Regions from separate parts of the Janthinobacterium kumbetense genome, predicted to be linked through region 2. Evidence: predicted binding sites of a transcription regulator. Region 2 holds the regulator's gene; the other holds the start of a gene.
The links. The regulator FliA, encoded in region 2, starts transcription of late flagellar genes. The targets are predictions, from matches to a motif close to CTAAAGTTTNNNNNNNNNNNGCCGNTA.

Region 1 (12,220 bases), on a different contig from region 2:
GGATGTCAAACAAATCATACTGTTTCATCGACCGCCAAGCTTTTCGGAATGGATCACTTTGTTGTCCGATCGCGAGAAGAAAAAAACACCCACATCATGGAAAATTTCACTTTCGATATTAGGATGCTGCTTTTTAGTAATTTTGGTATTACTTTTGGCGCATGAAATGAACTGGTGGAGCCGCGAACTGCTAAGTAATGCATCGCTTATTTGTTTGCTGATTATGTGGATCACTTGGATCGTAGTGACCCTATGGGACGTTTGGAAGCTGATTCGAAGTTTGACCGGCCCTAGTAAATTTATGGCTCAGCAATTGGATCGGCAGTATGCCCGGGAGCGTGATCTCGTTGCTAAGTTTCGTGCCATTCCGAATGCAGTTTTAATTGGGCAATATAGACGATTGGATGCCTATCTAATTGTTTGGGAGAAGTGGCTCGATGTAGCCCGTATCTTTGGTTTGCTGGGAACTGCACTGGTATTGATGTTAAAAGGAGATGCATTGGGATTGCCAATGGCTGTGAGGCAGTATGCTGAAATTTATGTGTCGGCCACTGTGATAGGTGTACTGTCTGGTGCTCTGATTGTTAGAACAGGTATCCGTGACCTTCAACAGATTCTTGCCGCCCTTAAAACAATATCTGCGCAAAAGGAGTGGACGCGTTCGCGATCTGAGCGGAAGGCAACGTCTGAACAGTGACTTGGGAGTCGGTTAATCAGATAGCCATTTTACGGCGTCCTTTCATCGGGTATCTCCAGTCCCCGCTGCCGGACATACTCCAGAAACAACCGCGCCCCCTTGGCCATGCGCGAGGTGCCGTAGACGGCATGAATGCTGGGGTCCAGCTCCTTCGATGACGTGAGCCGGTACGCCGTGCAGACCCTGCGCAGGGTGCCGGCGGCCACGGCTGGCTCGGCCAGCCAGCTGGCCAGGCGCACGATGCCGGCGCCTTCCAGGGCCGCCTGGAAGGTGGCGATGCCGGAAGTGAAGCGGAAACGGGGCTGCACCTGGTAGCGCACGTTGCGCTCGCCGGAAACGAAATGCCAGTCGCGCAGGATGCGGGGGGCCGAATGCATGATGATGTCGTGGCCGGCCAGCTCCTCCGGTTCCCCGGGCGCGCCCATGCGTTGTATATAGTCGGGCGAGGCGTACATGTAGCGGCGGTAATTCCACAGGGGGTAGCCGATCAGCTCGCTTGACTGGGGAAAGGCGCCGCGGATGGCGAAATCCAGCTTTTCCTGGATGGGGTCGATGGATTTATCGGAGAAATGGATGTCCACCGAGACGTTCGGGTAGTCGCGCGAAAATTGCGCCACCACTTTCGGCAGAAAGCCCAGGGAGAGGATTTCCGGCGCCGACAGGCGCACCCAGCCTTGCGGCGAATTGCTCAATTCCGCCAATTGGTCTTCCGCCTCGGCCTGCGTTTCCAGCAAGTGCTTGGCCGACGCGTAATACGTTTCGCCAGCCGTCGTCAGGGTGAACTGCTTTTGCGTGCGCAGGATCAGCTCGGCGCCGATGGCATCTTCGAGGAACTGGATGGCGCGCGTGACGGCCGACGGCGAGCGCCCCAGCATGCGCGCCGCGTGGATGAAGCTGCGCTTTTCCACCACGGTGCAAAAGGCGCGGATCTCCCACATCAGTTTCATCGACATCGCGTGACTCCCGGCAAAAGAGGCCAGTAGACCGCACGGGGCGCATTCCGTCAAGCGTTACGCCTGATTGCGTTTTCCGCAATATGAAGTTGCATCCGGAAAAATCCACGGCGCCTATACTGCCGCTGTCGCCCATTCCTCATTGCCTATCATGCTGACCATCTCGCTGCTGTGTTTATTTGCCTTCTTTGCCGGCCTGATCGATGCCGCCGTGGGCGGGGGCGGGCTGATACAGCTGCCGGCCCTGTTCAACCTGATGCCGAACATGGCTTCGACTTCCCTGCTGGGCACGAACAAACTGGCGTCCGCCTGCGGCACCACGTTTGCCGCCCGCTCGTTTGTCGGCAAGGTACATATTCCGTGGCTGCTGGTGCTGCCGGCCGTGGCCAGCGCCTTTGTCATGTCCTTCATCGGCGCGGCGGCCGTGTCGTATGTGCCGCAGCAGGTGGTGCGCCCCATGGTGCTCGTGTTGATCATCATCATGGCCATCTACACCTTCATCAAGAAAGATTTCGGCACGACGCGAGAGGCGCGCCCCATCGGTCCGCGCGAACGCATCCTCGCCATCGTCATCGGCGGCGCCATCGGCTTCTATGACGGCCTGTTCGGGCCGGGCACGGGCAGCTTCCTGATTTTCCTGTTCATCCGCGTTTTCGGCTTCGATTTCATCCTCGCTTCGGCCTGCTCGAAACTGGTGAATATCGCCACCAACGTGGCTGCGCTGGCCTTTTTCATTCCCGCCGGTCACGTGGTGTATGCCGTGGCTGCACCGATGGCTGTGTGCAACATCCTGGGCGCCCTGACGGGCACCTGGATCGCCGTGCGCCGCGGCGCCGCCTTCGTGCGCATTCTGTTCCTCGTGCTGCTGGTGTTGCTGATCGTTAAATTGTCCTACGACATTTTCTTCAAGTAAGTTTCTGAACGACAACAAGCCATGAAAACCATCCAGGGCGTGCTGTGGGACAACGATGGCGTGCTGGTCAACACCGAGCAGCTGTTTTACGAAAGCAACCGCGACTTGCTCTTGCCCTACGGCATAGACCTGACGCCGAAGCAATTCTTTGACTGGTTCCTGGACAATAACTACGGCGCCTGGCATGTGCTGCTGGGGCAGGGCCATGAGATCGAACTGGTCGAGCGCCTGCGGGCCGAGCGCACCGCGCTGTTCGCGCAACGCTTGCGCCAGGCGCGCCAGCTGGCCATGCCCGGCATCGGGCAAGTGCTGGCGGCGCTGCGCCCGCACGTGGCCATGGGCGTCGTCACCAGTGCCTACGAACAGCATTTCCGGATCAGCCATGCGGCCACGGGCTTGTTGCGCCACTTCGATTTCGTGCTGACGCGTGAAATGTATGGCGAAAGCAAGCCGGCGCCCGACGGCTACCAGCTGGGTTTGCAGCGCCTTGGCCTGGCCGCCGCCGACTGCGTGGCCGTGGAAGACTCGCCGCGCGGCTTGCGCGCCGCCAATGCGGCCGGACTGGAATGCATCGTCGTGCGCAATCCCATGAACCGTCACCATGCGTTCGACGACGCTTTTTGCGTCGTGGATTCCAACGCCGAGCTGGGCGAAGTGCTGGCGGCGTTCGTGCCCGGCATGGCCCATGCGCCCCGGCAATTAGAGTCCTTCCTCTGATACGTCTTGCCGGCATGCCATTACAATTGTTTATCGCATTCACCGGCACCGACCCACGATGACCCTCCCGCAACTGCACTTTGCCCATGCCAACAGTTATCCAGCCGGCACTTACCGCAAGCTGTTCGGCTTGCTGGGACAGCATTACACCGTGCAGGCGCTCGACATGCATGCGCACGATCCCGAATACCCCGTCAGCACGGGCTGGCCCGAGCTGGTGCGCGAGTATATCGACGACCTGGAGCGCCGCTACAGCGCGCCCGTGATCCTCGTCGGCCATTCGCTGGGCGGCATGCTCAGCGTTATGGTGGCCAAGCAGCGGCCCGACTTGGTGCGTTGCGTGGTCTTGCTCGATTCGCCCGTGGTGGCGGGCTGGCGCGCCTTGCTGGTGCGGCTGGCGCGCAACACGGCACTGGGCGAGCGTTACTCTCCCGCCCGTTTTTCCGCCCGGCGGCGCAAGCTGTGGCCCGATGCGCAAGCTGCGTATGCGCATTTTGCCGCCAAGGACATGTTCGCTATCTGGGCGCCGCAAGTCTTGCGCGATTACATCGACAGCGGCCTGGCGCCGCATCCGGAAGGGGTGCAGCTGCGCTTTACGCGCGAAGTGGAAACGCAGGTCTACCGCAGCTTGCCGCACCATATCGGCGGCCTCGTCAAGGATGGTTTTCCCGTGCCCATCGGTTTTATCGGTGGCACGGAATCGGTGGAATGCCGCCAGGCGGGCTTGACGGCCACGCGCAAGCTGGTCGGCAAATTTTTCCGCCAGGTGCCGGGCGGGCATCTGTTTCCCATGGAAAACCCGGAACTGACGGCGCAAGTGGTGCGCGAGATGATCACCTCGCTGTTGGCTAAACACTAGCCGACTGGCAAGGATTTTCAGCGGGCAAGGGCCAAAAGTGGCGGTTTTTCGCGTAAAATCCTGCCATCCGGGCCACGCCTGCAGCAGGCGTGCGGCCCCAGCCATTCCGATATTCTAGAAAGATACCCCTGCGATGACGATTAAAAGCGATAAATGGATACGCCGCATGGCGGAAACAACGGGCATGATCGAGCCGTTCGAACCGGGCCAGGTCAAGGAACGCGACGGCAACCGCATCGTTTCCTACGGCACCTCCAGCTATGGCTATGACATCCGTTGCGCCGACGAGTTCAAGTTGTTCACCAACATCAACACCACCATCGTCGATCCGAAGGATTTCGACGCGAACAACTTCGTCGACGTGTCCGGCAAGGGTTATTGCATCATCCCGCCGAACTCGTTCGCGCTGGCCCGTACCGTCGAGTATTTCCGCATTCCCCGCAATGTGCTGACGATATGCCTGGGCAAGAGCACGTATGCGCGCTGCGGCATCATCGTCAACGTCACCCCGTTCGAACCGGAATGGGAAGGCTATGTGACCCTGGAGTTTTCCAACACGACACCGTTGCCGGCGAAAATCTACGCCAACGAAGGCGTGGCGCAAGTGCTGTTCTTCGAGTCAGATGAAGTGTGCGAAACGTCGTACAAGGACCGCGGCGGCAAATACCAGGGCCAGGTCGGCGTAACGCTACCCAAGACCTGATTGCGGTGAAGGGAGGGGCGCCAGCCGTCTTTCCCTGTCTTTACCTGCCTTTACACCTGCGGCACTACATCCGCGCCCATGCTTGCCGTTAACCTTGGTATCGAAACACTGAGGAGGCATCATGGTAGCGGCAATCGGTTCAGGCAGCGCGGTCAGCGCGGCCGGTAGCGCCAGTTCGGGCAGCAGTTCGCAGATCGCGGCGCTGCAAAAGCAGATCACGGCGGCGCAAAAGCAGTTGACGGAGTCGCAGAAGGGCGAGCAGACGGAGGCGTCGCAAAAGCTGCAGCAGCAGCTGGCGCAGCAAATCCAGGCCTTGCAGGCGCAAATTGCCCAGTTGCAAGCTGCCGCCGCGCAGAAGGCGGCGCAGCAAGATGCTCAGCCGGTCAGCAGCGCCGATACGGCGACGAGCCCGGCCAAATCGACCTCGTCCACCCTGGGCAGCATCATCGATACGCAAGCGTAACAGCAACTCCGCGCGTAAAAGACGCCAGGCTCGCCGACAGGTCAGCCTGGCGTTTTGACGGGCAACAACATTTCCACGCACAGTCCGCCACCGCTGCGCAAGCTGGCCCCGATGTGGCCGCCATGGGCGTTGATGACGTGCTGGGTGATGGCCAGGCCCAGGCCATGGCCGTCTGTGCTGTGCTGGGTATTGGCGGCGCGGAAGAACGGTTCAAAAATGCGGGCCAGGTCGGCGCTGGCCACGCCGGGTCCCCGGTCCAGCACGGCGATGCGCAAGCAATCATGCTGGCGTGACAGCTCGACATCCACCGTGCCGCCATCGGGGCTGTGCTTGACGGCATTGCGCACCACGTTTTCCACGGCGCGCGCCAGCAGTTCGGGCTGGCCCGTGACGCTGGCGTCGGCCATGGCCGCGTCGACCGCCAGGTCGATGCCCATCAGGCGCGCCCTGGCTTCATAGCGGGCGTCGTCCACGATGTCGTGCACGAGGTCGGCGATGCCGACGTCTTCGCTGTGCGCGTGCCCGGCGCCCGCTTGCACGGCGCCCGCTTCCAGCCGCGACAGGGTCAGCAGTTCACCGATCAGTTTATCCATGCGCTCGCTTTCGCGTTCGATGCGCTGCATCGAGGCGGCCATCTTTTCCGGCTGCTGGTGCGCCAGGCCGATGGCGGCCTGCAAGCGCGCCAGCGGCGAGCGCAGCTCATGCGAGACATCATGCAGCAAGCGCCTCTGGCTGTCCATGAGGCTGCGCAAACGGCCCGTCATGCGGTCGAAATCGCGTCCCAGGTCCGTCAATTCATCGCCGCGCTTGCCGCTGGCGTGGAAGCGCGGCGCCAGGTTACCGTGCGAGGCGGCCTCGAACGCCTGGCGCAGGTCGCGGATGGGGCGCGCAAAATACCAGGCCAGCAAAAAGGCGAACAGCAGGCTGGCGGCGATGGCGGCGGCCAAGGGAATGAAGGTGCGGTAGGGGCTGTCCATGCGCGGGCCGGGCGGCATGCCGCGGCCGAATTCGCCGCGTGGCGGCGGGGCGCCCGCTTCGCTGGGGCGTGGACCGGGTCCCATGGCGCGCGGGCCGCTCAGGGTGACGGCGTTGAGCGTGTCGCGCGCGGCGCCCGCCTCGGCATTGCGGAAGCGTTCGGACGAGGGCAGGAACAGCAGGTAGCGCTTGCCGTCGCTGCCGGCCACGTCGCGCACGACCGGATGAGCCTGGCTTTGTTGCAGCATGGCGCGCGCCTTGGCCAGCATGGCGGGATGCACGGCGCGGCCCATCAATTCTTGCCCTTTGGCATCGACAGCAAACACGCGCATGCGTTCGAGCTTGCCCAGGAATTGCCGCAATGCCTGGCTGCCGCCCGCTTCCACGGTGGCGCTGGCGGCCTCGATGATCATTTGCGCGGGCGGACTGGTGTCGATGTCGAGGGCCCGTTCCTGCTGCGCGGCCCGGTTTTTCAGCCAGAAGGTGCCGCCGATGCCGATGGTGGCCGTCACTTGCGCCAGCATGATGCACAGAAAAAACTTCCAGAACAGACGGCCCACGCTTACTCCTTGATCAGCTGGTAGCCGAGACGGTACACGGTTTGCAGGCAGGAACGGCCATCGGCCAGGCTGCCCAGCTTGCGGCGCAGGCTGCTCAAATGCACGTCGATATTGCGGTCGAAGCGGGCCATGGGCCGGCCCAGGCCCAGTTCGGACAGCTGATTCTTGCTCACGGGCTTGCCCGCATGGCGCACCAGCACTTCCAGCAGGTTGAATTCCGTGCTCGTCAGCTCCAGGTGCGCGCCGGCCCAGGCAACGCGGCGCTGTTCCGGCCACATCGTCAACTGGCCCACGGTCAGCGGCGCCAGGCCCGACGTGTCCTGCGGCGCCGCTTGCGCACGGCGCAGGATGGCGCGGATGCGCGCCGTCAACTCGCGCGGCGTGCACGGTTTTGTCACGTAATCGTCGGCGCCCAGCTCCAGGCCTACGATGCGGTCCGTATCGTCGCCGCGCGCCGTCAGCATCAGGATGGGCAGGTTGCTGCCGGCGCGGATGCGGCGCAGGGTTTCCAGGCCATTCATGCGCGGCATCATGACGTCGAGGATGGCGATGGCGTACAGGCCCGTCAGCGCCTCGGCCGCGCCGCTTTCGCCGTCATGCACGGCGCGGGCGTCAAAACCTTCCTGCGTCAGGTATTCCTGGAACATGCCGACCAGTTCCACGTCGTCATCGATTAACAAAACCTTGCTCATGCCTGTGCTTTTTTCGGGTGAATATCGCCCGATGATAGCAGTCAAAGGGGGCCGTTCAGGGCGGTTTTACCCGCTTTTACATACGTCCGCTTACATTTGCGCACCTTCCTTTACACGCTTTTACGCCGCCCTAACGTTGCTTTACATGCCAGACGCCCACAATCAGGGCTGATCGCCACGAAAGGAAAGCCCGATGAAATACCTGAGTATTGCCGTATCCCTGTTGCTGCTGTCCGCCTGCAGCATGCCGCTGCTGGCGCTGGCCCAGCAAGAAGCTGCACCCATGGAAGGGCCGCCGCCCGGCCTGCTTCACGGACCCGGCGGACCCGGTGCGCCGGGCTTGCCGCCATTCCTGCGCGGCATCGACTTGAGCGAAGCGCAGCAGGACAAGATTTTCGCCGCCACCTATGCCCAGGCGCCCTTGCTGCGGGAACAGGAAAAGATCGCCTTCAAGGCCCATGCGCAACTGCGCGCGCTGGCCGCGTCCAGCGCCTACGACGATGCGAAGGCCAGCGCGCTGGCCAGCACGGCGGCGCAAGCCATGGCGCAGATCAGCTTGCAGCAGGCGCGGCTGGAACAGCAATTGCTGGCCGTGCTGACGCCGGAGCAGCGCAAGCAGGCGCAGCAGCGGGGCGACAGCCGCCCCGGCCCGCGCCGCCCCCAATAAGCACAGGAGAGTGAGATGAGCATCAGTGCCTTGAGTTCGACCAGCGCCGCCAGTCAGCTGAGCGCGTTCAGCCGCCTGGGCGGCGGCAGCAATACCGGCAGTACCAGTGGCGCGGGCGGCACGCGGCCGTCAAAACCCGACGATGGCGCATTTCTCGACGCTATTTCCAGCGCCTTGTCATCGATCGGCGTGTCGGTCGATGCCAGCGATGGCGAAAGCGCGACGGACGGCACCAGCGCCGCCGGCAGCGGCGACGCGGGCCAGGCGCTGGGCGCCTTCCTGCACCAGCTGATGGGCAGCCTGCATGCGCAGAGCGGTGGCGGTGCCGGCGGGCAAGAAGAGGGGGCAGAGCCGCCTTCGGGGCCGCCACCCGGCGGTGGCGCGCGCGGCGGTCCCGGCAATATCGAGTCGGATTTGCAAAGCCTGCTGCAAAAACTCTCGTCGTCAGGCAGCGACAGCGCGCAGAGCGCGGACAGCAGCGTGACGGACTTGCAGTCCAGCTTTGCCAGCCTGCTCAGCGCGCTGGGCGGCGATGAGGGCGGCACGAGCAGCAGCAAACTGAGCAGTTTCCTGCAGGCACTGTCGGGCAGCCTGGGCGCGGCGAGTGCGGGCGGCAGCCTGTCCGCCAGCGGCAACCTGGTCGATACAACGGCTTGAGCCATGGAACGCAAGCTCGCCATTGCCGCCAGGAAGGCGCTCGCGCAACGGGCCACGCAGGCGCTGTTCCTGTGCGCCAGCCTGAGTCCTGCCCTGGCGAGCTTGCCCTACTTGATGGAATACATATGGACTTACATGATCACGGTCTGGCATCCGACCTCGAAATGATGCGGCAACAGGCGGCCGAACGGCGGCAAGTCCTGCGCTGGCTGCTGGCCGGCGCCGCCACCTTGCCGTTGATGAGCTGCGGCGGCGGGTCGGACGCCAGCAGCACGGCCGCGAGCGGAGGCGGCGTCACAGGCACGTCCGGCAGCGCCGGCAGCGTCACGATACCGACCGCGGGCGCCTGCACGGTAATTCCCGAGGAAACGGGCGGGCCGTATCCGGCCGATGGCACGAACACGAATGGCGGCAGCATCATCAACGTGCTGAACCAGTCGGGCGTCGTGCGCAGCGATATCCGCGCCAGTTTCAACGGCGCCACGGGCGTGGCGGCAGGCGTGCCCTTGACCATCAATTTGCAGTTGCTCAACGCCAGCGGCGGCTGCGCCAGCCTGGCCGGCTACGCCGTGTATTTATGGCATTGCGACCGCGACGGCCTGTATTCGCTGTATTCGAGCGGCGTGACGGCGCAAAATTACCTGCGCGGCGTGCAGGAAACGGACAGCGCCGGCAAGCTGGCGTTTACGACCATCTTTCCCGGCTGCTACGCCGGACGCATGCCGCACGTGCATTTCGAGGTGTATCCCAGCCTGGCCAAGGCGGCCAGCGCCGCGAACCGCATCAAGACGTCGCAGTTTACCTTCCCGATGGCAACGCTGAACGAGGCTTACACGGGCAGCGGCTACACGGCCAGCGTGCGCAACCTGGCGCAGATCAGCTATGCCACCGACAATGTCTTTGCCGACGGCACCAGCCTGCAGATGGCGACGGTGACGGGCAATGCCACCGATGGTTATGTGGTCACCCTGACGGTGGCCGTGAACGGTTAAGTTGCCGTCATGAAACCCAGGTCGCGCCGGCTGAAGTTGCCGATGTTCGGGAACACGTCGGCCAGCTGGCCGTCTGCCACGCCGAACCATTTGGCCAGGGTGGCGCCATACTGGTCGACGGAGGTGGTCGGCAGCAGGGAGCCGGAACCCACGTCCAGCTCATGGCCCAGGCCCGTGGCGGGGAAGGTGCCGTAGATGTCACGGCCCTTCACGGCGCCGCCCACGACAAAGTGGTGCGCGCCCCAGCCGTGATCCGTGCCGTCGCCGTTGCTGCTGAAGGTGCGGCCGAAGTCCGACGCCGTAAACGTCGTCACCTGGCGCCGCACGTCGGCGCCCTGCAGGGTCGCCAGGGTCGCGTCGAAATACGCGAGCGCGTGCGCCAGGCGCGCCATCAGGTCGCCATGCAATTCCTTTTGGCGGTCATGCGTGTCGAAGCTGCCCAGGGTCACATAAAACACTTGCCGTTTCGCCCCCAGGGGACCGCGCCCGCCGATGATGCGCGCCACCGTCTGCAATTGCACGGCCAGCTGGTTGACGCTGGACGCGCCCGTGTTCGGGTTGATGTAGGGCGGCGGATTGGGCACGCCGCCCGCGCCGGCCGCCAGCATGGCGCCGCTCAGCACGCTCTGGCTGGAAATGGCGCGCTGTACCGTCGCCACGTGTTCCTGCTCCATCATGTCGTCGCCCGCCGTGCTGATGATGTCGCGCAAGGCGGTCTCGCCCTCGGTGGTGCCGAACAGGTAGCCGCCGCCGATATTGCGGATCGGCACGGCGCCTGCCTGGCCCACCTGGAACTGGCGCACCTGGCGCCCGCTGAGGAACAGCGCGTTTGACGCGGCCGAGATGGCCGTAAACGTCGCATTCGCGTTGCCCGTGCCGAGCAGGTCGCCCAGGCGTCCGCCCCAGCCGATGCTGGCGCCTTCCGGCAAGCCCGATTGCCAGGTCGATTGCTGGTCGTTATGCGAAAACAGTTTCGGCGGCAGCGCCACATTGCCCACCTTGTATTGCGCCAGGGTCAGGGGCTGGATCAGGGTGCCCACATTGGCAACGATGGCGGCGCGGCCGCCGTCGAACAGGTCTTTCACGGGGGCGAGGGCGGGATGCAGGGCAAAGCTGCGGCCCGTTTGCGCCGTGGCGGGCGTGATCGGCAGCACGCCGCCCGTTTCGCCGACGCCGGGCAGGTGGATCGAATCGTTGCTGCCCGTGTTGCGCAGGCGCAGGTATTCGCTCCACGATGGCGTGTCCGTGGCCAGCACCGTGTTGAAGGAATCATTGCCGCCGGTCATGAACAGGCAGACGAGGGCCTTGTAGTCGTCGGCGGACTGGGCTGCGGCCTGGCCCATGGCGGCCAGGTTGAGGGCGAATGGCGTGGCCGCGGTGCCGGCCAGGCCCAGCATGGAGCCGAGGAAGCGGCGGCGCGAGAAATGAGAGGTGATGGTCATGCTGCTTCCTTATTTTTGAACCAGGTATTCAGGCGAGGCCATGGCCAGGAAAATGGCCAGGTGCACGCGGTAGGTTTTTGCCGTCGTCACTTGCGCGGCATTGCTGCCGCTGGCAGGGGGAATCGCGATGCTCGTGACGGCCGCCAGGATCTTGCCGCGCAGCCGGGACGACATATTGCCGGACATTAACAGCAAGTTGACCCGGTCCAGCAAGGCGGCGGGCTGGTCGGCCAGGGCCACTTCGGCCGAATAATCGGCTTGCACGGCGCTGTTTTCCGCCACGCCGCCGCGGATGGCGTCCTGCATGAAGTTCAGGTAACCGGTGACGGATGGCTCCGACGTGATCTGCATTTCCGGCGCCACCAGGCCCGCCGTCGCCAGCGCCGAATTGGGCGGCACGTACGAGGGACGGAAGTAGTTGAAGACGGATGGCGCGTTCATGGGATTCTGCCCCAGTCCCGACAGCGGATCGCTCAGGTAATAGATGCGGTACTGCAAGGCCGCATCTTTGGCGTGAAAGGCGCGCATCCAGTTGCCCAGACGCACAAGCGGTTCGCGCAATTTGCCCGTGCGCAGGCTGCTGCCGGCTGGCGCCAGCGCGTCGGGGTCGAGCAGCACGGCGCGGATCACGGCCTGCATGTCGCCGCGCACGCCTGAACCATTGTTGGCGAAGGCGGCCGCAACCCTGCCCACATAGGCCGGGCTGGGGTTGCTGGTCACCAGGCGCTGGATCAGCTGGCGGCCGAAGAAGGGCCCGGCATTCGGATGGTTGAACAGGGTGTCGAGGGCCAGCGCCATGTCCGCTTCGCCGCCGGCGGCGCCCGCCGCGCTCACGCCCAGGAAGCGCTTTTCGCTGGTGGAGTGGTACGCCGCATAGTTCTGCATCGGTTTCCAGTCGCGGTCCGGATCGGCCACGCTGCCAAAGAAACG
Region 2 (12,220 bases):
GGCCGCATTGCCGGCAGGCATCGCCACCGACATGGCCCAGGTCGTGGGCGCCAGCACGAATATTTCCTTGCCGCCAGGCACGCCGATGCGCCTCGACACCCTGCGCCGCAAACCGGTGGTGATGCAAGGCCAGCTGGTGCGCGTCGTTTCGAGTGGCAACGGTTTCCAGGTGGCATCAGAAGGACGCGCCATCGGCAGCGCCGGCGATGGCCAGACGGTGCAGGTACGCACGCAGAGCGGCCAGCAGATCAGCGGCGTGGCGCGGGCTGGCGGCCTGGTGGAGGTGGCGTTTTAAACACGGATGGACAGCGATATTGTGGTCTGGCGCACTAAAGTTTCGGCAAAAGGTGCCGATAATGACACATATCCCGGAGTTTTTTGACTTCGACCAGACGAGGATCACGCTGTGAAAATTACCGATAACACCATTAAAAGCAATCCCGGCCTGCCGGTGGCGCCCGCGAGTACCTCCGGCGCCCGGAATGCCGAGAAAGCCCAGGCAACACCGACAACGTCGGACAATGTACGCCTGTCGCCGCAAGGACAGGCATTAGCGGCCAGTGCAACTGCCGGCAGCGGCGCCGTGTTCGACACGAAAAAAGTCGAACGCATCAAGCTCGCGATCGCCGACGGCCAGTTCCAGGTCAACTCAGAAAAAGTGGCGGACGGTCTCCTCGACACGGTCAAGGACTTGCTGCACTCACGAAATAGATAGGTTCCCTCATGCAATCAGTGACTCCGTTTTCCAGCCTGCGCGACGAGCAACAGCTCATGACCACATTGCTGGCATTGATGAAAGAAGAACAGCGGCATCTGGTTGCGGCTGACATCGATGCAATCACGGAGCTCACGGCGCGCAAGACGGCACTGGTAGGACAATTGAGCCAGCTGGCGGCGCAACGCCACCAGGCGCTGGCGGCAGCCGGTTTCACGGCGGCCGAAGCGGGCATGGAAGACTGGCTGGTCGGCGCCAATGAAGCCGACGCGGCGCCCCTGTGGAAAGCCCTGCTCGAGACGACGCGCGAAGCCAAGGAACAAAACCGCCTGAACAGCCTGCTCGTCAACAAGCACATGCTGCACACGCAAGGCGCCCTGAACGCCATGCGCCCCCCGGCCCAGAGCGGCAATTTCTACGGTCCCAGCGGCCAACCGACGACGAACACGGCCAGCCGGCGCGTCGTCATCGGCTGATTTCCCCTAGTTAACAGCAATCCGCCGGCAAGGCGCAGCCGCCTTGCCCTTCAACCGTGCGCGGCACGCCCCGCATGCTGGCGGTATTTCGCCACGATGGCTTGCGCCCTGGCGCTGGCGGCCGCCTGCTGCTCCGGCGTCAGTTCCGCCTGCAGCCAGTGCCAGTATTCATCCTGGTAGGGATTGGTGACGCCGGGCGCGAGGATGTCGTCGTAGACCTGGCGCAGCGCCAGCAGGTAGCCATATGCTTGCGGCGCATCTTTCTGCACCACCTCGCCATCGCGCAGATACGCCATCATCAGGGTAGCCACGCTGGTCAGCTCCGCCTCGTCCGCCTGCGCCGTCAGCTGGGCGATCGCTTGCCGCTTCCACGCCTGCACCAGCGGATCGTCGGGACGGTTGCGCAGCGCGCTGCGGTCGCCGAACGGCCCTTCCGACAGGAAGATAGTCGCCGCGCCGGGCACGCCCGCCCTGGCGGCAGTCGCCAGGTAGCCGAGGCGCTCCTCGCGCTGGCGCTGCGTCAGGCCCGCGCACAGCTGCTGCTGGGCGGCTTTTTCCTGCGCCGTCATCTCGCGCCCCAGCTCGAATTCCAGCCCCGGCAAGCGCCTTTCTTTCTCAAATGAAATGCAGTCGTCGAGCAGATTGTAGGCCGCATACGCGTCTTCCGGCTTGCCGCTGGCCGCCAGGCGCGCGAGCTGCTGCGCCAGGGTGACGGGCATCGGCGCGGCATCGGCGACCGGGCTGGCATCGATATTCAGATACGATTCCAGGCTGCGTCCCGCCGGCGCGCCAGGGGCGGAGACGGCGGCAGCGTCCGGCGCGCCGCTCTCGGGTGCGGGCCAGTACGCGAGCGCCAGCGCTGCCGCGATGGCGGCGGCGATGGCCAGGCCGGTGAATTTGACGTTCATGGTGAGGAAGCGCGTGGATGGGAAACGCACGTTACCACAGGCGCGCGGCGGCGGGCCGCACGCCTCCGCACGCTCAGCCGCCGGCCTTTTTCGGCTGGTGGCCCAGCTTGACCAGCGCGGCCAGGATGGCGTCCACATGGTCGCCCTGCACTTCGATCACGCCATCCTTGACGGTGCCGCCCGAGCCGCACTGCGTGCGCAACTGCTTGCCCAGCAGGGCCAGCGCGACGGCGTCCAGCGGCAAGCCCTTGACCACGGTGACGCTCTTGCCGCCACGGCCCTTGGTCTGGCGCGAGACGCGCACCACGCCATCGCCCGCAGGCGCGGCCTTCGCTTGCGCCTTGCACGCGCACTGCGCCAGCGGCTGGCGGCAGGCGGGACACATGCGGCCCGTTTCAGTGGAATAGACGAGACCGCCCAGGGAGCTGCTTTTCATGAGGGAACGATAAAAGAGGAAGAAAGCGCGATTGTACCAAGCGGCAGCCCGCAGTTGACGAGCGTCAGTTGGCCGGCGCAGGCGCCACGGGCGCCGTCGGCACTTCCGTCACCGTTTCGGGGATGCCCGACAAAATCGTCACGGCGACCCGGCGGTTGCGCGCGCGCCCTTCCGGCGTGGCGTTCGGCGCCACGGGGATATTGTCGGCGTGGCCCACGGCCGTCAGGCGCGACGCCTTGACGCCGCTGGCGATGAACAGGCGCACCACGGCGCTGGCGCGCGCGGCCGACAACTCCCAGTTCGAGGCAAAGGTCGAATTGCTGATCGGCTGCACATCCGTATGCCCTTCCACCTGCACGTCGTGCGTGTCGTCCTTGAGCAGCACGGCCACGGCGCGCAAGGCCTGGTCCGATTCCGCCGTCAAGCCCGCCGCGCCCGGGTCGAACAGCACGCTGGCATTGATTTCCACGCTCACGCCGCGGCTCGTCTGCGTGACCCGCACCTTGCCTTCCTTGACCAGCGGCGCCAGGGTTGACGTCAGGTCCTGCGCCAGGCGCGTCATGTGTTCGCGCTCGCGGCGGATGGCTTCCGTGCGGCGTTTCAGGGCGGGGTTCGGCAACGGGATCGCCTGCGGCGCTTCCATGATGATGGGCGGCGCGCCCTTTTCCAGGCTGAAGGCCTGGCCGATGGCGTTCTGGAAGACGCGGTATTTGCCTTCGTTGACTTGCGAAATCGCATACATGACGACGAAGAAGGCGAACAGCAGGGTGATGAAGTCGGCGTACGAGATCAGCCAGCGGTCCTGGTTGTCCGGTTCCTCGTCATACTTCCTGCGCGCGCGCCGCATCATGGTCAATGCTCGTGCAAGAGGCTGGACACGCGCTCTTCGATGATGCGCGTGTGGTCGCCCGTGGCGATGTCGTACAGCACGGCGGCCGTGATTTCATATTGCACCACTCGGCGCGAAACGATGGCCTTGAGTTTATTGGCCACCGGCAGGAACAGCAGGTTGGCCAGGCCCACGCCGTAGATGGTGGAGACGAAGGCCACGGCGATGCCGCCGCCCAGCTTGCTGGGGTCGGTGAGGTTTTCCATCACGTGGATCAGGCCCAGCACGGCGCCCAGGATGCCGATTGTAGGCGAATAGCCGGCCGCCGATTCCCACACCTTGACGGCCTGGCGCTCGGCCATTTCATAGGCGGAGATTTCCACGTCGAGCAGCTGGCGCAGCTTGTCGGGCGCGATGCCGTCGACGATCATGCGCAAACCCTTGGCGTTGAAGCGGTCGGCCGTGTTTTCCATCAGGCGCTCGAGCGCCAGCGGGCCGTCGCGGCGCGCCGTCAGGCTCCATTGCCCGATGTCGCGCGCCAGCGCGGCGCGCGTATCGGATGGCGGCAGGAAGACCCAGCGCAGCATTTCCAGGCCGCGGACAAAAGTGCGCAGCCGCGTCTGCAGCAGCACGGCGCCGAAGGTGCCGACGATGACGATGGCAAAGGCGGCCGGCTGCAGCAGGGAGGCCATCTTGCCGCCTTCCAGTGCCTGGCCGACCAGCAGGCCGGCCAGCGCCAGCGCCAGCCCGATTACGCTGGACCAGTCCACGCCAGCTCCCTCAAGGTTGCGCGCAGGCGCGCGACGGCCTGGGTATGCAGCTGCGAGACGCGCGATTCGGATACGCCCATCACCGCGCCGATCTCCTTCAGGTTCAGCTCTTCTTCGTAATACAGGCCCATGAGTATTTTCTCGCGTGGCGGCAGCGCGTCGATGGCATCGATCACGGATTGCCGGAAATCGGTATCGAGCAGGGAACGCAAGGGGTCGCTGTCCTCGTCCACGCAGTGGCGGTCGAGGAAGCTGTCATTGCCGTCCGGGTCATGAAAGTCTTCGTAGTACACGAGCTGGTGGCCGCCGCCGTCGCCCAGCATTTCCTGGTAGTCGGCCAGCGACATTTTCAGCAGCTTCGCCACTTCCGACTCCGTCGGCGGATGGCCGAGGCGCTGCTGCAGGGTGCTCATCGCCTCTTCGATCTTGCGCATGTTCTGGCGCATGCTGCGCGGCAGCCAGTCGCTGGTGCGCAATTCGTCGAGCATGGCGCCGCGGATGCGCAGCACGGCATACGTCTCGAACTGCGCGCCATGCGTCTCTTCATAGCGCGTAATGGCATCGAGCAGGCCGATCATGCCGGCCTGGATCAGGTCATCGACCTCGACCGAAGGCGGCAATTTCGCCTTCATATGGTGCGCCAGACGCTTCACCAGCGGAATGTGCTCCGTCAGCAAATAGTCCTTGTTCGATTTCCCTTTGACCGTGTACATAGGCTGCTTATTGTTTTCTCATCTTATCTGGTGCTGCGGTTCGATTCAGGCGCTGAACTGGTGCGGGCTCCCCGTCTGGTACAAGGTGCCGCCAAGCACCGGCGCCGCCGAACGGGCCAGCCGCTCGGCCAGTCCGCGAAACGCCACCGACGCTCCCGCCAGCGGAAACGCGTCGACCACGCTGCGGCCCAGCCGCGCCGCGCGGTGCAGATACTCGTCGGCAGGCACGGAACCCATCGAAGTGAGCTTCACGGCCAGGTAGCGGCTTGCCGCCTGCGCCATATTATCGTATACCACTTTTGCTTCGGATTCGGAAGCGCCGGTGACGAGAATGCCGAACGGACGGCGTCCCAGTTCCTGGCTCAGGCGCTTGATCAGGCAGTACGCCGCCTTGATCGAGGTGGCGCTGGTCGAGACTTGCACGACGATATCCGACGATGCCATCAGCGGCACGGGGAAGCACGCGCCCTCGTCCGCCACGACGCCGTCAACCAGCACGATGCCGCTCTGGCGCGCCAGCACGTCGAACGTCTTGCCCAGGCGGCGCAGTTCATCCTCGCCCGCATAATCCATGCTGTCCATCAAATGGTTGCGCGCGCCCAGGCTGGCCACGCCGAAACCTTGCGGCACCTGGTGGATGACCTGGTTCAAGCCGCACTGCTGGCGCGCCACGTCGCGCAGGCTGGCGCCGTGCGCCAGTCCCAGACGCGATGCCACGCCATCGCTGCCGCCGCTGGCGTCGAGCAGCAGCACGTCATTGCCGCCGTAGACGAGCGACGCGCCCAGGTTGACCAGCATGGCGCCCTTGTCGTCCTGCGGCGTGGCCGAGAGGAACGTCATGACGCGCGGCTGCGGGCCGGCCAGCATGCGGCGCAAGCCTTCGGCCTGGTCGAAATCGAAATTAGCCAAGGTGCACCCCGCGCGCTTCATTGTTGCGGGCGGCCGCCTGCGCCATCAGCAGCGGCAGTTCGGCGTCGGAAAACTGCGTCGCCGCCGCATCGCGCTTGAGCTTGAAGGCACGGTCGATCAGGTAGCCGCGGTCGGCCAGGTACAGGTCTTCCGGCACGCGCTGGCCGTTCGACACATAAAACAGGTTCAGCTTCTGGCGGATCACCACGTCGAGCACATTGCCGATCGAGGCCGCTTCATCGAGCTTGGTCATGATGCAGCCGGCCAGGCCGCTGCCCTGATACGCGCGCACCACTTCATTCAACGTTTCCTGCGTGGCCGTGGAGTTCAGGCACAGCAGGCGCTTCACGTCGGCGCCGGCGCCCGACAGCATGGCCACCTGTTCCGTCACCATCTGGTCGCGCTGACTCACGCCCACCGTATCGATCAGCACCGTGTGCTTGTTCTTCAATTCTTTCAGGGCGATGCGCAAGTCCGCCTCGTCCTTCACCGAATGCACCATCACGCCGAGGATCTTGCCGTAGATGCGCAACTGTTCATGCGCGCCGATACGGTAGGCATCCGTGGTGATCAGGGCCAGCTTTTCCGGGCCGTGGCGCATCACGCAGCGGGCCGCCAGCTTGGCCGTGCTGGTGGTCTTGCCGACGCCCGTCGGGCCCACCAGGGCAAACACGCCGCCCTGCTCCAGCATGGCGTCTTCATTGGCCACAGTATTCAGGTTACGGCTGAGGACCGTCTTGATCCAGCGCATGCTTTGCGCGCCATCGAGGCCGGCCGGCAGCTTGTCGATCAGGTAGCGCGCCAGGCTGGCCGAGAAGCCGGCCGCCAGCATTTCGCGCAGCACGACGGCTTTTTGCGGCTCGCGCTGCTGCGTCGAACCCCACGAGATTTCCGCCAGCTGGGTTTCCATCATGCCGCGCATGGCGCGGATTTCATTCATCATGCCGCTCATCTCGGCGGCGGCGTTTTCCTTGACGTGCGCCAGCGCGCTGGCCATCATCTGCTGCATGCGGGCCATGTCCACTGGCTCGGAGGCAGCCTGGCGCGGCGCGGCAGGACGTGGCGCGGCCGGGCGCTGGGCCGGGGCGGCCGGACGCTGCGGCGTGGCGAACTGGGTCTGCAACTGGGGACGGGGCTGGGCCATTTCGGAGGCGGCCGGCGGCGAGGCCAGCGAAGCGGCATCGTCATTGGCCAGCGCGAGGATTTCCACCACGCCATCGGCCTGGCGGTTCGACAGGATCACGGCATCGGGGCCCAGCGCTTCGCGCACCTTGCGCAGCGCATCGCGCGACGAGGCGCCCGTAAATTTCTTCACATTCATGACCGGCCTCCCAGGGCGGGGGTGGCGCAATATTGGCTGAACTGTGTGACCATCGTCGACTCCTGTTGCTTGAGTGCTGTCTTCCACATGGACACAGATCACCCGGACAGTTTCCATTATTAGCGATGCTTACAGGAAATGATCGAAGGAACAGGACGGGAAAGTACCCGTTATTCAGTTTGCCGAGAGGAAATTGATGTTTATTTGACCAAAGACAAGGGCTGGGGTCAGACCCGGCGGGTCTGACCCCGGTACTAATGCTGCCAACTATTGTGCCCCCACCAGCGCCGTGACGCGGATGGTCTTGGTTTCCGGCACTTCCGCATGCGACAGCACTTTGAGCTGCGGCAAGGCGCGGCGCAGGAAGCGCGACAACAAGGCGCGCAGCGGCGCCGGCACCAGCAGCACGGGCGTCAGGCCCAGCGCTTCCTGTTGCTGGGCAGCCAGGCCCGCCTGGTGCGCGATGGTGTCGGCCAGGCCCGGCTCGATGCCGGCGCCGTCGCCGCCATTGCCCATCGCCTGCATCAGCAGCCGCTCCAGGCGGCTGTCGAGGGTCATCACGGACAGTTCGGCCGAGCCGGGGAACAGTTGCTGCACGATGGCGCGGCCCAGGGCCACGCGCACCAGCGCCGTCAGGTCGTTCGGGTCTTGCGTGCTGACCGTATGCTCGGCCAGGGTTTCGATGATGGTGCGCATGTCGCGGATGTGCACGCCCTCGGCCAGCAGGTTCTGCAGCACTTTTTGCAAGGTCGACAGCGACAGCATCTTCGGCACCAGGTCTTCCACCAGGCGCGGCGACTCCTTGCCCAGGTGGTCGAGCAGCGATTGCACTTCCGCGCGGCCCAGCAGCTCGGAAGCGTGCGAGGTGATCAGGTGGTTCAGGTGCGTGGCCACCACCGTCCCCGCATCGACCACCGTATAGCCCATCGATTGCGCCTGGTCGCGCAGGCTGGCGTCGATCCAGGTGGCGGGCAAGCCGAAGGCGGGGTCGTTCGTGGCCAGGCCGGGCAAGGTGCCGCTGGCCATGCCGGGATTAATCGCCAGGAACTGGCCGTTGAACGCTTCGCCCACGCCCACTTCCACGCCCTTGAGGGTGATGCGGTAGGCGGACGGCTTCAATTCCAGGTTGTCGCGGATATGCACGGGCGGCGCCAGAAAACCCACTTCCTGGGCAAATTTCTTGCGGATGCCCTTGATGCGTTTGAGCAATTCGCCGCCCTGCGTCTTGTCGACCAGGGGAATCAAACGGTAGCCCACTTCCAGGCCCAGGGTATCGACGGGCATGATGTCTTGCCAGCTGGCTTCTTCCTGCTCGGGCGCCACGGTCGCTTGCGGCACTTCGGCCGGCTTTTCGGCCGCCGCTTTTTCCTGCGTGCGCTTCTTGCTGATCAGATAGGCGGAACCGGCCAGCAACGAGGCCAGCAGGATGAAGACCATGTTCGGCATGCCGGGAATCAAGCCCATGCCGCCGATGATGCCGGCGGTGATATATAACACTTGCGGTTTCGCAAACAATTGCCCCACCAGTTGGGTGCCGATGTCCTGTTCGCTGGCCACGCGCGAGACGACGATACCGGCCGCCGTGGAAATGATCAGCGAAGGAATCTGCGCCACCAGGCCGTCACCGATGGCCAGCAAGGTGTAGTTCTTGAGCGCATCGGCAAAGCCCATGTCGTGCTGCAGCAGGCCCACCAGCAAGCCGCCGACGATATTGATGACGGTGACCATGATGCCGGCGATGGCGTCGCCGCGCACGTATTTGCTGGCGCCGTCCATGGCGCCGTAGAATTCCGCTTCCTGCGCCACTTCCGTGCGGCGGCGGCGCGCTTCGTCTTCGCCGATCAGGCCCGCGTTCAGGTCGGCATCGATGGCCATCTGTTTACCAGGCATGGCGTCCAGCGCAAAGCGGGCGCCCACCTCGGCGATACGGCCCGCACCCTTGGTCACGACGGTAAAGTTGATGATCGTCAAAATGATAAACACGACGATACCGACCGTGTAGTTGCCGCCGATCAAGAAGTGACCGAACGCCTCAATCACTTTACCGGCCGCGTCGGCGCCCGTATGGCCTTCCGTCAGCACCACGCGCGTGGACGCCACGTTCAGCGACAGGCGCAGCATGGTCGACACGAGCAGGATGGTCGGGAACGCCATGAAGTCGAGCGGCTTGACCGTGTACAGCGCCGTCAGCAGCACGATGATGGACAGCGCGATATTAAAACTGAAGAAGATGTCGAGGATGAAGGCCGGCAGCGGCAGCACCATCATCGCCAGCAGCATGATGATGATGACAGGCGCGGCGATGCCCTTGCTGGCGTTGCCACCCATTCCGCTGAGCCAGGCTGGCATTCTCAGGCCGTTCATGGTGTACTTCCTTTATTCTTGTCTTCTGCGCCGGCTGCGGGCGGTGTCTGTGAGGCGGGATTCTGCGGGTCGAGCTCGGGCGGCACGTCGAGTTTCTTCGGCTTGTCGGGACGCTCGCCCTGGCCCTTGCCATAGCTGCGCAGCTGGAACACGTAGGCCAGCACTTCGGCCACGGCGCCATACAGCGCCTCGGGAATCTCGTCGCCGATGTCCGTGTGCTTGTACAGCGCGCGCGCCAGGGCCGGCGCTTCCAGGATGGCGACCTTGTGTTCGCCGGCCAGTTCGCGGATCTTCGCCGCCACCTCGTCGACGCCCTTGGCCACCACCTGCGGCGCGCCGCGCGAATTCTCGCCATACTTCAAGGCCACCGCGTAGTGGGTAGGGTTGGTCACCACCACGTCGGCCGTCGGCACGTCGGCCATCATGCGGCGGCGCGACATTTCATGCTGCATCTGGCGGATCTTCGCCTTGATCTGCGGATTGCCGTCCGATTCCTTCGACTCTTGCTTGACTTCCTGCAAGGACATTTTCATCTTGTTGGCGTAATGCCACATCTGGTACGGACCGTCGATGGCGGCGATCAGGCCCAGCGCGCCGACGATCAGCAGGAAAGCCGTGATCAGCAAACTGATCAGATGGGCCGAGCCGGCGCGCAGGGATTCCACCGACAAGCCCAGCACGGCATCTTTTTGATGCTGCATCACCATCCAGGCGACGACGCCCACGACGAGGGTCTTGGCGATGGCCTTGAGCAGTTCCACCAGCGCATTCTTCGAAAACATGTTGCCCAGGCCGCGAATCGGGTTGAGCTTGCCAAAATTGGGTGTAAACGCCTTGGAACTGAACAGCCAGCCGCCCACCAGCACGGGCGAAGCCAGGGCGACGAGCATGATGGCCAGCGCGTACGGCAGGCACGTCAGCAAGACCGAGCCCACGTCGTAGCCGATGCGCAACATCATCGCGTCGGGATTGAGTATCTGTTCCCGGTCCAGGGTCAGCCCGGACACCATGACGGCCGTCAACCGCCGCACGATGGCGTCGCCGGCAAACCACAGGCAGCAGCCGGACGCCATCAACACAGTGAACGTTGCCACTTCACGCGATCGCGGAACGTCGCCTTCCTCACGCGCCTGCTCGAGGCGCTTCGGTGACGCGGCTTCGGTCTTTTCTGCGTCGCTGTCTTCCGACATCAATCAACTCCGGTGAAGTCCTGCAGCCTGGCTAGGCGCAATACGGACTGGGCATGTGGCATTATCGGTTCAATTACCGCAACGCCATCAAGGGAAAAGGAGGGCGAATCCCCTGCTTTTCCTTTGCCTAAATGAAACAAGGCGCCGCAGGCGCCCACTTCAAAGGAGACCGAAAAATGGTCAGGACAAGGCGCAGCCCCGAAGACAGTACGAATAGTACGGCGAGGGGTTGCAACGCAGTCATGGCCATTTTCTCGGGGCTCCTAACGGTTTTTCCTCGCCTCGGCCTGTTTCACGGTCTGCTCGATGGCGCCAAACAGCGACTTGCCGTCATCGCCCAGCATTTCCAGCCGGACGACGTCGCCGAACAGCAAATACGGCGTGCTGGCGACGCCATCGGCGATCATCTCCTGGTTACGTCGCTCAAAAATACTGGAAAATCCCTTCTTGACTTCCTTGTTGGCGACCCCGCCCGCGCTGACCACGCTGCCGGCGCGCGCGTTGCGCGTCTGGCACAGGTGGGCGAGCAATTGCGGGTAATTGAACGCCATGTCAGCGCCCGCGTGGGGCTGGCCCGTCAACTTGCCGTTCAGGCTGCAGCGCAGCGCGTAATGCACCTTGCCGCCGCGCCAGGCGTCCCCCAGCTCGTCGGGCGTGATGGCGACAGGAGAGCACGCCATGGCCGGTTTCGCCTGCAGGAAACCATAGCCACTCGCCTGCTCGTCCGGCGCCAGGTTGCGCAGGGTGATGTCGTTGACCAGCATCAACAGCTTGATGTTCAGGTGCGCCTGGTCCGGCGTCGACCCCATGGCCACGTCGTCCGTGATGGCGGCGATGCCCGCTTCGTAGTCGATGCCCCACTGCTCGTGCGCCAGCACGATCTCGTCCTGGGCGCCCAGGAAATCGTCGCTGGCGCCCTGGTACAGGCGCGGCGCATCGCGCAGATTGGCGGGCGCCTCGCTGCCCGCCGCCTTGCAGGCCCGCTCGATCTGCTGCAGGTAGGCTGCGCCAGCCACGCGCAGGCTGCTGCGCGGCAAGGGCGCCATGCAGTTGGCGGGATCGAATTCGAAGGCGCGATGGCCGCGGCCGCTATTGATGGTCTGGTACAGCAAATCGAGCTGGGGCGCGATGAAACTCCAGTCGTCGAGCGCCTTTTGCAGGGTCGAGGCGATGCCATCGGCCAGATGGGCCGTTTTCAGGTCGCGCGAGACGACAGCCAGCTGGCCGTCGCGCGTGCCATCCTTCAGGGTAGCTAATTTCATGTGCGGGAAACTTCGTCAAATGCAGGCAATGGAGACTAAAGACGCCAAAAAGCCGGGATATCCCCGGCTTTGGCGGTCAGGAAGGGGCTAGGCCAGGAGCGCGATCTGCTCGGGCGTGAGGTAGCACCACTCGCCTTCGGCGATGCCCAGCGATTCCAGGGTCAGGCTGCCGATGGCGGAACGGTGCAGCGCGCTGCAATGGTTGCCGGCGGCGGCCAGCATGCGCTTGACCTGGTGGTACTTGCCTTGCTCGAGCACGATTTCCAGCTGGTGCTCGCCGCGCTTGACGCAGACGAGGGCCGCCAGCGGGGCCGGCTCGTCGTGCAA

Region 1: NCG91_RS02250 (FlxA-like family protein) is a predicted target of FliA. The motif match lies at 4,907-4,933, and genes of this name have one in related genera.

What each region holds. Positions count from the first base shown of each region.
Region 1 is NZ_JAMQGR010000001.1:514,366-526,585, forward strand. It holds gene NCG91_RS02220 (hypothetical protein) at 1-697, shown strand, start outside; gene NCG91_RS02225 (LysR family transcriptional regulator) at 727-1,650, opposite strand; gene NCG91_RS02230 (sulfite exporter TauE/SafE family protein) at 1,802-2,563, shown strand; gene NCG91_RS02235 (HAD family hydrolase) at 2,585-3,280, shown strand; gene NCG91_RS02240 (alpha/beta fold hydrolase) at 3,339-4,139, shown strand; gene dcd (dCTP deaminase) at 4,273-4,842, shown strand; gene NCG91_RS02250 (FlxA-like family protein) at 4,964-5,305, shown strand; gene NCG91_RS02255 (sensor histidine kinase) at 5,347-6,840, opposite strand; gene NCG91_RS02260 (response regulator transcription factor) at 6,843-7,532, opposite strand; gene NCG91_RS02265 (Spy/CpxP family protein refolding chaperone) at 7,726-8,199, shown strand; gene NCG91_RS02270 (hypothetical protein) at 8,215-8,856, shown strand; gene NCG91_RS02275 (hypothetical protein) at 8,860-9,024, shown strand; gene NCG91_RS02280 (dioxygenase family protein) at 8,982-9,848, shown strand; gene NCG91_RS02285 (DUF1501 domain-containing protein) at 9,845-11,290, opposite strand; gene NCG91_RS02290 (DUF1800 domain-containing protein) at 11,300-12,220, opposite strand, start outside.
Region 2 is NZ_JAMQGR010000006.1:284,672-296,891, reverse strand. It holds gene flgA (flagellar basal body P-ring formation chaperone FlgA) at 1-295, shown strand, start outside; gene flgM (flagellar biosynthesis anti-sigma factor FlgM) at 407-715, shown strand; gene NCG91_RS18395 (flagella synthesis protein FlgN) at 724-1,191, shown strand; gene NCG91_RS18390 (hypothetical protein) at 1,242-2,129, opposite strand; gene NCG91_RS18385 (translation initiation factor Sui1) at 2,173-2,535, opposite strand; gene motD (flagellar motor protein MotD) at 2,600-3,382, opposite strand; gene NCG91_RS18375 (flagellar motor protein) at 3,388-4,134, opposite strand; gene NCG91_RS18370 (RNA polymerase sigma factor FliA) at 4,116-4,847, opposite strand; gene NCG91_RS18365 (MinD/ParA family ATP-binding protein) at 4,893-5,756, opposite strand; gene flhF (flagellar biosynthesis GTPase FlhF) at 5,749-7,077, opposite strand; gene flhA (flagellar biosynthesis protein FlhA) at 7,345-9,441, opposite strand; gene flhB (flagellar biosynthesis protein FlhB) at 9,438-10,631, opposite strand; gene NCG91_RS18345 (fumarylacetoacetate hydrolase family protein) at 10,895-11,893, opposite strand; gene NCG91_RS18340 (pseudouridine synthase) at 11,981-12,220, opposite strand, start outside.